Regions from separate parts of the Brevundimonas sp. TWP1-3 genome, predicted to be linked through region 2. Evidence: predicted binding sites of a transcription regulator. Region 2 holds the regulator's gene; each other region holds the start of a gene.

Region 1 (3,274 bases), 320 kb from region 2:
CCGCTTCGACGGCTTCGACCACGACCGGGGCAGGGGCGGCCACTTCTACTGCGGCGGCTTCCGGGCGGGCCTTGCGCCGACTGCGGCTGCGGGGGGCTTCGATTTCCTGAGCCTGAGCCTGAGCAGCCTGGGGTGCAGCGACGGCGACGACTTCGGTCGGCTCGGCGGCGGGGGCGGCGCTGCTGCGCGACCGGCTGCGGCTGCGCTCTCCCGAACGCTCACGCCCGCCGGAGCGTTTGTCGTCGCGGGCGGGGCCGTCCTTGATGGCGGCGAAGTCGATGCCGTCCAGAACCAGCTCCTGCGGGTCCATCTTGATCAGCTTCAACACCTTATCCAGCGACTTGTCGTCGGCCGGGGTCACGATCATGAAGGCCTGACCCAGCTTGCCCGCGCGACCCGTGCGGCCGATGCGGTGGACGTAGTCGTCGGCGTGGTGCGAGACGTCGTAGTTGAAGACGTGGCTGACGTCCGGGATGTCCAGGCCGCGCGCGGCGACGTCGGAGGCCACCAGAATCTTCAGCGCGCCCGAACGGAAGTCCGCCAGGGTCTTGGTGCGTTGCGACTGGTCCAGGTCGCCGTGGATCGGCGCGGCGTCGAAGCCGTGCTGCTTCAGTGACTTGGCGACAATGTCGACTTCCGATTTGCGATTGCAGAAGACGATGCCGTTGCGCACGTCCTCACGGCCGACCAAGGCGCGCAGGGCGGTGCGCTTGGCCTTGGGGTCCGAGGTGGGGATGCGGACGACGTACTGGGTGATGGTGTCGGCGGTCATCGCCGGACGCGAGGCCTCGATCCGGGTCGGATCCTTAAGGAAGGCGGCCGTCAGGCGCGTGATCTCGGGCGGCATTGTGGCCGAGAAGAACAAGGTCTGGCGACGCGGCGGCGTGAGTTTGAAGATCTTCTCGATGTCGGGGATGAAGCCCATGTCGAGCATGCGGTCGGCCTCGTCCACGACCATGATCTCGACGCCGTTCAGCATCATCTTGCCGCGTTCGAACAGGTCCAGAAGGCGGCCCGGCGTGGCGATCAGGACATCGACGCCCTTGTTCAGGGCCGCGACCTGGTCGCCCATGGAGACGCCGCCGATCAGCAGCACCCAGGTCAGCTTGGTGCCCTTAGCGTATTTGGCGAAGCTCTCGGCGACCTGGTCGGCCAGCTCCCGGGTCGGAGCCAGAACGATGGCGCGTGGCATCCGGGCGCGGGCGCGGCCGGTGGACAGGCGATCGACCAGCGGCAGGGTGAAGGCGGCCGTCTTGCCGGTGCCGGTCTGGGCGATGCCCAGGACGTCGCGGCCGGCGAGAGCGACCGGGATGGCCTGTTCCTGGATGGGGGTGGCGGTCGTGTAGCCGGTGTCGGCAACGGCCTTAAGAGTCGTGGGCGAAAGGCCCAGTTGGGAAAATTCTGTCATGAATCCTTGGGAGAGAAAGCGTCTGCGTGCATAGCAGCGACGGAACCGCCCCTCTTTGGGCGAGCGGGCGGCGCGTTTCGCAGACCTGTCCCGAGGCTGGGGGCGATATAGAAGTCCCTGCGCCAAAGTCAAGTATTCACGATATGTCGTCCGAGCGGACTGTGCGGAATAAATTCCCACGGTCAAGCTGGAACTCTGCTTGACTCCTTGTCCCCTGAAGGATGCATATAAGAGAACAAAAGGAGAACAGTGGTGCGGCCCGATCACGATATCGAAGTCCTGCGCGAACGTTTGAAAGCGATGGAAACGGACGCATCTCCGACCGACGATGCACGCTTCAACCTGGGGCATGAGGAGGCGGACCGGCATCTAGGCGGGCTGGCGATCCATGCCCTGCACGAGATCTACGCCCCGACCACGCCGGATACGACGGCGGCCTTGGGGTTCGCCCTGGGGCTTGTTCAGCGGGCGGCGGGCGACCGGCCCGTGGTCTGGGGCGTGCAGGCCATGGCAGGGCTGGAGACGGGGCAGATCCATGGGCCGGGCTTGCGCGAGATGGGGCTGGATCCCGGCCGGGTGGTGCTGGTGCGAGTCAAGGAGACGAAGGACCTGCTGACGGCGGGAGAAGAGGCGCTGACTTGCGGCGCCGTGGGGGCGGTGCTGCTGACCACCTGGGGCGAGAGCAAGATGTTGAGTCTGACGGCGACGCGGCGGTTGTCGATGGCGGCGGGGCAGGGACGAGCGACGGCGATTCTGACGCGCTTGGCGGCCCAACCCCAGCCGAGCGCTGCCGAGACCCGGTGGCGGGTCAGGGGGGCTTTGTCGCGCGCGCTGGAAGCCGAGGCGCCCGGTCATCCGACCTATGCGGTTGAACTACTGCGGCATCGGCTGGGCGCGCAGCCTAACACCTGGATCATGGAGTGGGATCGTGAGCGCGAAGTCTTCCAGAAAGGCGGACATGAATACTCGGAACGAGCGGCGATATCTGGCGATCTGGTTTCCCCTGTTGCCGACGGATCGGTTGCGGCGCGAGGAGGGACAAGCCGACTCTTCGGCTGAGCCGGCGACCGTCTTGGTGGAAAAGGTGAAGGGCGCGCTGCGTCTGGCGGCCGCGAATGTGCAGGCGCTGGCGCTGGGCCTTTCGCCCGGCATGACCCTGGCCGATGCTCGGGCGCGGGCGCCGGACATCTGGGTGGTCGCGCACCGGCCCGAGGCGGACGCGGCCCTGCTGAAAAGGGTGTTGCTGGATTTCGGCCGGTTCACGCCGATGGCGGCGACCGACGGTGCGGACGGGCTGACGCTGGACGTGACGGGCTGCTCCCATCTGTTCGGGGGCGAAGAAGGTCTGGTCCGGTCGGTCGTGGCTAGGGCGCGAGGTGTCGGGTTGGCGGTTCGTCTGGCCCTGGCCGGCACGCCCGAGACGGCGCGCGCCCTGGCGCGGTTCGGGCGTGGTGGAATTTACGAGGGTGAGGGGCAGAGCCAGGCGCTGCGCCACCTGCCTGTCGCGGCGCTGGAGCTGTCGGACAAGGAGACGCAGGCCCTGTCGCGGGCGGGACTGAAGACCCTGGCTCATCTGGCCGACCGTCCCACCGCGCCCATCGCCGCGCGCTTCGGCGTGGCGGCGGCGACGCGGCTGAACCGGGTGATGGGGCGTGAGGACGCTCGGATCCGGCCCGAACGGCCTGTGCTGGTCATTTGCGTCAATCGCATTCTGGTCGAGCCGATCACGGAGACGACCGACATTGAGGCGGTTATCGGCGATCTGCTGGTCGAGGCCATGGATCAGCTCGACCTGCGCGGTCAGGGCGGTCGGGCCTTCCAGACCGCCTTCTTCCGTCTGGATGGAGAGGTGCGCCACATCACGGT
Region 2 (3,274 bases):
GACGTTCTATCGATCCTGGGCGTGAACCTGATGGCGGATCAGGCTCAACAGAGGAAAGCGCTGGACGAAGCCGGCATCTGCTTCCTCTTCGCCCCCGCCTACCACGGGGCCATGCGGCATGTCGGCCCCGTGCGGGCCGAGATCGGTTTCCGCACCGTTTTCAATCTTTTGGGGCCGCTTTCAAATCCGGCGGCTGCAAAACGCCAGGTCATGGGTGTCTATGATCCCCGCCTGCTGGAGCCTCTGGCCGAGGTGCTGGGCCGCCTTGGCGCGACGCGAGCCTGGACCGTTCACGGCCAGGGCCTGGACGAACTGGCGACCTCTGGATCGACCGAAGTCGCGGAATGGAAGGACGGCGCGGTTCACCGTTTCCAGGTCACGCCCGAGGACGCCGGCCTGCCCCGCGCCTCCATCGAAGACATCCGTGGCGGCGACGCCGAGGAGAACGCCGTCGCCCTGCGCGCCCTGCTGGCGGGCGCGGCCGGTCCGTACCGCGACATCGTGCTGCTGAACGCCGCCGCCGCCCTCGTGGTATCGGACCGGGCGACCGACCTTGCCCAAGGCGCTATCCTCGCCGCCGCCGCCATAGACGACGGCCGGGCTGCCCAGGCGCTGGAGCGTCTGGCCCGCATCACCTCCACGCCGCTGGAAAGCCAAGATCCCGCATGACCGACGTTCTGGACCGTATCGCCGCCTACAAGCGCCAAGACGTCGCCGCCCGCATGGCCGCGACCTCGCAGGACGCGATCGAGGCGTTGGCCCGCACCGCTTCGGCTCCGCGTGGTTTCCGCGCCGCCCTTGAGCGTGTGGTAGAAGAAACCGGCCGTCCCGCCCTGATCGCCGAGATCAAGAAGGCCAGTCCGTCCAAAGGGCTGATCCGGCCCGACTTCGACCCGCCGGCCCTGGCGCGTGCTTACCAGGCGGGCGGCGCGGCGTGCCTCTCGGTACTGACCGACGACCCCAGTTTCCAGGGCGATGACGCCTACCTGGGCCAGGCTCGTGATGCGGTCGCCCTGCCCTGCCTGCGCAAGGATTTCCTGGTCGATCCCTGGCAGGTCGCCGAGAGCCGCGCTTTGGGCGCCGACTGCATCCTGATCATCCTGGCCATGGTCGATGATCGGCTGGCTGCAGAACTGCTGTCCGAGGCCGAACGCTTCGGCATGGACGCCCTGATCGAAACCCATGACGAAGAAGAGATGGCCCGCGCCTGTGCGCTCGGGGGCGATCTGGTCGGGGTCAATAATCGGTCGCTGCGCACCTTCGAGGTCGATCTGGAAGTGACCGAGCGCCTGTCGATGCTCAGCCCTGTCCGCGCCCTGCTGGTCGCCGAAAGCGGCATCTTCACGCCCGAGGACGTCGAGCGCGTCTCGGCCGCCCATGCGCAGGCCATTCTGGTCGGGGAGAGCCTGATGCGTCAGGCGGATGTCGAGGCGGCGACGCGGCAACTGCTGGCGGCCTGATCGCCTTCCTCGCGTCACGCGGTGTCCCAAGGGCGCTGTTAAGTTGACATTAGGAAGGAACACTTACAGAACATCGACAAATGTTCACGGCCCGTTCCGATTCGTCGGCGGGCGCATGAGGGCCTGGCGATGCTCACGCGCAAACAGCACGAACTGCTGATGTTCATCCACGAACGGATCCAGGAGACCGGCGTGTCTCCCTCGTTCGACGAGATGAAGGAGGCGCTGGATCTGGCGTCCAAGTCGGGCATTCACCGGCTGATCACGGCGCTGGAAGAACGCGGCTTCATCCGCCGCCTCGCCCACCGCGCCCGCGCCCTGGAAGTCACCAAACTGCCCGAACAGGCCACGGCCGGCGCGCCGCGCGGCCGGGCCGGGTTCAAACCTGATGTCATCGAAGGTGGCGGCGGCCGCACCCTGGCGCCGCTCGCAGCCAATGACACCCGGGAGCTACCGTTGATGGGCAAGATCGCCGCAGGCACGCCCATCGACGCCATAGAGCACGAGACGGCGCGCTATCCCGTCCCGGAATCCATGTTGGGTTCGGGCGAACATTATCTGCTGGAAATCGAAGGCGATTCGATGATCGAGGCGGGTATTCTGAACGGCGACATGGTGGTCATCAAATCGACCGACAACGCCTCCTCGGGCGAGATCGTCGTGGCGCTAGTCGAAGGCGAACACGCGACGCTGAAGCGGCTTCGCAAGAAGGGCGCCTCCATCGCGCTTGAGCCCGCCAACCGCAACTACGAAACCAAGATCTACGGGTCGGATCAGGTCGCCGTTCAGGGCAAGCTGGTCGGCCTCATGCGCCGCTATCACTGACGTCCGGGTTCGGCTGGCGTGCCCAGGGGCGGTCGCCCCGCACGTCGGCCGTCCAGACGGCGCGCCATCGGCCCGTTTCAGGCGGACTGACACGCCATAACTCGACCGCGCCGCCTCTGGCGAAATCGACGCCGTCGAGCACCAGGCGTTCCTGACAAGCGCTTGGAATCGATGTGACGGCCGCGCGCACGCTGATGACGGGCGCCGCGCGGCATAGGGCCTCCATCTGGTCCGGACCAGGAGCCTTGCGTCCCCACCAGATCGCGACCGGACCGACCCGCTCAGCTTCTGGCCGACAAGAAAAGCGCTCGCAGACCCAGCCCGCCTCAGACCGATCCGTCATGGTCAGGCCGCGCCGCCGCGACCACAGATCGACGGCGAACTCTCGGACGCCTGGCCTGACGACAACCGCCTCCTTCTCGCGGTGAAATGCGGCGTTTGTCCCCCCGTCTCCGATCCACAGATCCGGCGTCGGGGCGCGCGGCCAGACCAGAATGGCCGCCGCCAGCGGCAGGCCCAACCACCTCAATCGTCCCTGCCACAGACAGACGAACAGCACTCCCAGGAACGCAATCGGAAGGACATAGTCCGGCGCGCTGGCGACAGTCCTCACCGCCCCCGGCAGCCCCGCCGTCCAGGTTCCGATCGCCAGCATCAGATCGACGCCCCATCCCGCAATCGCCAGGAACGGCCCGCCCAATCCCATCGGCTCCAGCGCCGCGCCGATGGCCAGGGCCGGCATCAGGATGAAGTCTGCGACTGGCGAAGTGCCCAGGTTCGCCAACAGCCCGTACATGGCCGTGCGATTGAAATGCTGCATGGCGAACGGCCCGGTTGCTAGCCCCGCCACGACGCTGGCCGCGACGGCCGCCGTCAGCCATCCGCCGAACCGCTGGATCGCCAGGATCGGCCACGGGGCGGAAATCTCTCGCGTCCGCTTGGGCCAGGCCTCAACCAGGGCGACCAAGGCGGCGGTCGCCGCGAACGAC
Region 3 (3,274 bases), 260 kb from region 2:
GACAGACGCCGACATCTACAACACCCGCTCGTGGAAGACCGACGCCCTGCTCCAGCCCGAGAGCCGGGCGGCCTTCCAGAGCCTGCTCGACCAGGGCTGGACCGACGCCCTGCGCGAACGCTTCCCGCACGATCCGCCGCCGTGGACCTTCTGGTCGTATTTCCGGGAGGCCTGGCCCCGCGACGCGGGCCTGCGGATCGACCATCTGCTGCTCAACGGCCCCGCCGCCGAACGCCTGAGCGACGCCGGGGTCGACCGCGCGGTAAGAGGCGCCGAGGGCGCCAGCGACCATGCGCCGGTCTGGATCGACCTCGCCTGACCCGACCGCTCCGGGACGCCCGACAACAGCCGGCCGCCCCATCGATCGTCAGTCGGCCAGGGTTCGGAAGGTGACGGAATAGCGCAAGGCCGTCATCGGCGTGATCGAATGCTCCCAGGCCGCCCGCGCCTCCCCCGACAATCGATAGGCCGAGCCGCACGCCAGCGGCGCATTTCGCCGCAGAAAGCCCGCCCCCTCGCGGCGGCGCAGCCGCATCACGCAGGGCGCCAGCAAGGACAGGCCCAATATCTCGCCATAGACAGGGCGGTCGCGATGCCAGCCGATGCCGGCGCCCGGCGGATATTCATTGACCAGGACCTGGACGAAGGCCGCGCCGTCCAGATCAAGACGATCCGCCAGCCGTGCCATCAAGGTCGAAAGACACGCCGGCCATCCCGCGCCGTCGCCCTCGCGGTCGAAGGCGGCGATCCGCCGATGGCCGAGATAGCCCAGATGCTCATAGGGCTTGAACGCCAGGGTCTGGAGCGCCTCCACAAGCGCATCCTGTCCGGGCGCCGACAGGACGTCGGCCCAATAGTCGAACCCTGCAACGACCGGCGCAAATACAGGCGCCTCTCCGAACAGGTCGATCTGCGCCGATCCGGTCACGACAGGGCCAGTTGTTTCGCCGCCGCCGCCGTCGTCTCCAGATTGGACAGGCTGACCCCGACGAGCCGCACGCCCCGGGTCGGCGGATAAAGGGAGCGGACCAGCAGCCGACTGACGTCGCGCAAGGCCTCGCGGGAGGCGACGGGCTCGGACAGGGACCGGCTGCGGGTCGACTGCTGGAAGTCCGCCCATTTGACCTTGACGGTGACGGTCCGTCCGCGACTGCCCGCCGTCTCGCACCAGGCCCAGACCTCGTCCGCCATCGCTGCCACCCCGGCCTCGATCGCCTCGGCCTCGGTGAGATCGGAGGCGAAGGTGGTTTCCGAGCCGCTCGACTTGCGGGTCCGGTCCGGATTGACCGGCCGGTCGTCCTCGCCGCGGGCGATGGCGTAATACCAGGGCCCGGACTTGCCGAAATGATGCTGGAGAAAGGCCAGGGTCTGGCGGCGCAGATCCGCGCCGGTGCGGATCCCCAGCCGCTCCATCTTGGCGGCGGTCACCGGCCCCACGCCGTGAAACCGCTGGACCGGCAAGGTTTCGACGAAGGCCTCACCCCGGCCCGGCGCCACCACGAACTGGCCGTTGGGCTTTCTCTGGTCGGACGCCAGCTTGGCCAGGAATTTGTTGTAAGAAATCCCGGCCGAGGCGGTCAGGCCTGTCTCCTCCAGGATCCGCCGCCGGACCGCCTCCGCCGTCGCCGAGGCGGTCCCCAGGCCCCGCCGATCCCCAGTCACGTCGAGATAGGCCTCGTCCAGAGACAGGGGCTCGATCAGGTCGGTGTAGTCGGCGAAGATCGCATGGATCTGCGCCGAGACCGCGCGATAGACCTCGAAGCGTGGCGGGGCGAAGACGAGGTCCGGGCATTTGCGCAGGGCGGTCGTCGAGGGCATGGCCGAGCGCACACCGAACCGCCGCGCCTCATAGCTGGCGGCGGCGACCACGCCGCGCGCCGCCGCATGGCCCACCGCGACCGGCCGCCCGCGCAGGGCCGGATCGTCCCTCTGTTCGACGGAGGCGAAGAAGGCGTCCATGTCCACATGGACGATCTTGCGGATGGCCGATCCCTGCATGACGGCCTGCATATCAAGACGAGAACAAAAAGGAAACATTTCTCAAAGGCGACGCTTGCCTTCCGCCTCCTGCGCGCGCTTTCGAGGACGCCGAAACACCGCGCGAACCCGCATGCCCTACGTCGAGCTTCAAGCCACCTCGCACTTCTCCTTCCTGCGCGGCGCCAGCAGTTGCGAGCTGCTGTTCGAACAGGCGCGGCTGTGCGGGCTGGAGGCCCTCGCCATCGTCGACCGCAACTCCCTGGCCGGGATCGTGCGCGCCCATGAGGCGGCCAAGGCCTCGGGCGTGCGCCTGATCGTCGGCTGCCGCCTGGACCTGATCGATGGGACCGGCCTGCTGGTCTATCCGACCGACCGCCCCGCCTATTCCCGCCTCACCCGCCTGCTGTCCCTGGGCAAGCGCCGCGCCGGCAAGGCCAGATGCCATCTCGACTGGGCGGACCTGAAGGACTGGTCGCAAGGTCTGATCGCCGTCCTCGTCCCCGACGAGGCGGACGACGCCTGCGCCGCCCGGCTGCGAAAACTCAAGGCGACCTTCCCGACCGGCGCCTATCTGGCCCTGACGCTGCGCCGCCGCCCCGGCGATGCGCTGCGCCTGCACGACCTGTCCACCCTGGCCGCCCAATCCGGCGTGCCGACCGTCGTGACCAATGACGTCCTCTTCCATCATCCGGACCAGAGACTGCTGCAGGATGTCGTCACCTGCGTGCGTCACGGCTGCACCATCGACGAACTGGGGTTTCGGCGCGAACGCCATGCGGACCGCTATCTGAAGCCGCCCGGCGAGATGCACCGCCTGTTCAAAACCTATCCCGAGGCCCTGGCCCGCTCGGTCGAGATCGCCGACCGGTGCCGCTTCTCCCTCGATGAACTGGCCTATCAGTATCCCGACGAGGTCTCGACGCCGGGCATGACGCCGCAGCAGACCCTCGAACAGCTGACCTGGGCCGGCGCCGCCGACCGCTATCCGGAAGGTCTGCCGGACAGCGTGCGCCGGACCCTGCGCCACGAGCTCGATCTGATCGGCAAGCTGGACTATGCGCCCTATTTCCTGACCGTCCATTCGATCGTCCGCTTCGCCCGCAGCCGCGACATCCTGTGCCAGGGACGCGGCTCGGCCGCCAACTCCGCCGTCTGCTATGTCCTGGGCATCACCTCGATCGACCCCGGCCGCAACGACCTCCTGTTCGAGCGCTTCGTCAGCCAGGAGCGCAAGGAGCCCCCCGACATCGATGTCGACTTCGAGCATGAGCGGCGCGAGATCGTCATGCAGTGG

Evidence for each region. Region 2 encodes LexA, which represses DNA repair genes until DNA is damaged. Its sites were predicted from a motif close to ATGTTCNCNANNTGTTCT; they were not measured.
Region 1: a site for LexA is predicted at 1,641-1,658, ahead of ACP693_RS09985 (ImuA family protein). Genes of this name have one in related genera too.
Region 3: a site for LexA is predicted at 2,020-2,037, ahead of dinB (DNA polymerase IV). Genes of this name have one in related genera too.

What each region holds. Positions count from the first base shown of each region.
Region 1 is NZ_JAFCTP010000001.1:2,011,104-2,014,377, forward strand. It holds gene ACP693_RS09980 (DEAD/DEAH box helicase) at 1-1,408, opposite strand, end outside; gene ACP693_RS09985 (ImuA family protein) at 1,661-2,467, shown strand; gene ACP693_RS09990 (Y-family DNA polymerase) at 2,367-3,274, shown strand, end outside.
Region 2 is NZ_JAFCTP010000001.1:2,331,145-2,334,418, forward strand. It holds gene trpD (anthranilate phosphoribosyltransferase) at 1-669, shown strand, start outside; gene trpC (indole-3-glycerol phosphate synthase TrpC) at 666-1,460, shown strand; gene lexA (transcriptional repressor LexA) at 1,590-2,285, shown strand; gene ACP693_RS11630 (ComEC/Rec2 family competence protein) at 2,266-3,274, opposite strand, start outside.
Region 3 is NZ_JAFCTP010000001.1:2,074,929-2,078,202, reverse strand. It holds gene ACP693_RS10260 (exodeoxyribonuclease III) at 1-319, shown strand, start outside; gene ACP693_RS10255 (alpha-ketoglutarate-dependent dioxygenase AlkB) at 368-928, opposite strand; gene dinB (DNA polymerase IV) at 925-1,998, opposite strand; gene ACP693_RS10245 (error-prone DNA polymerase) at 2,111-3,274, shown strand, end outside.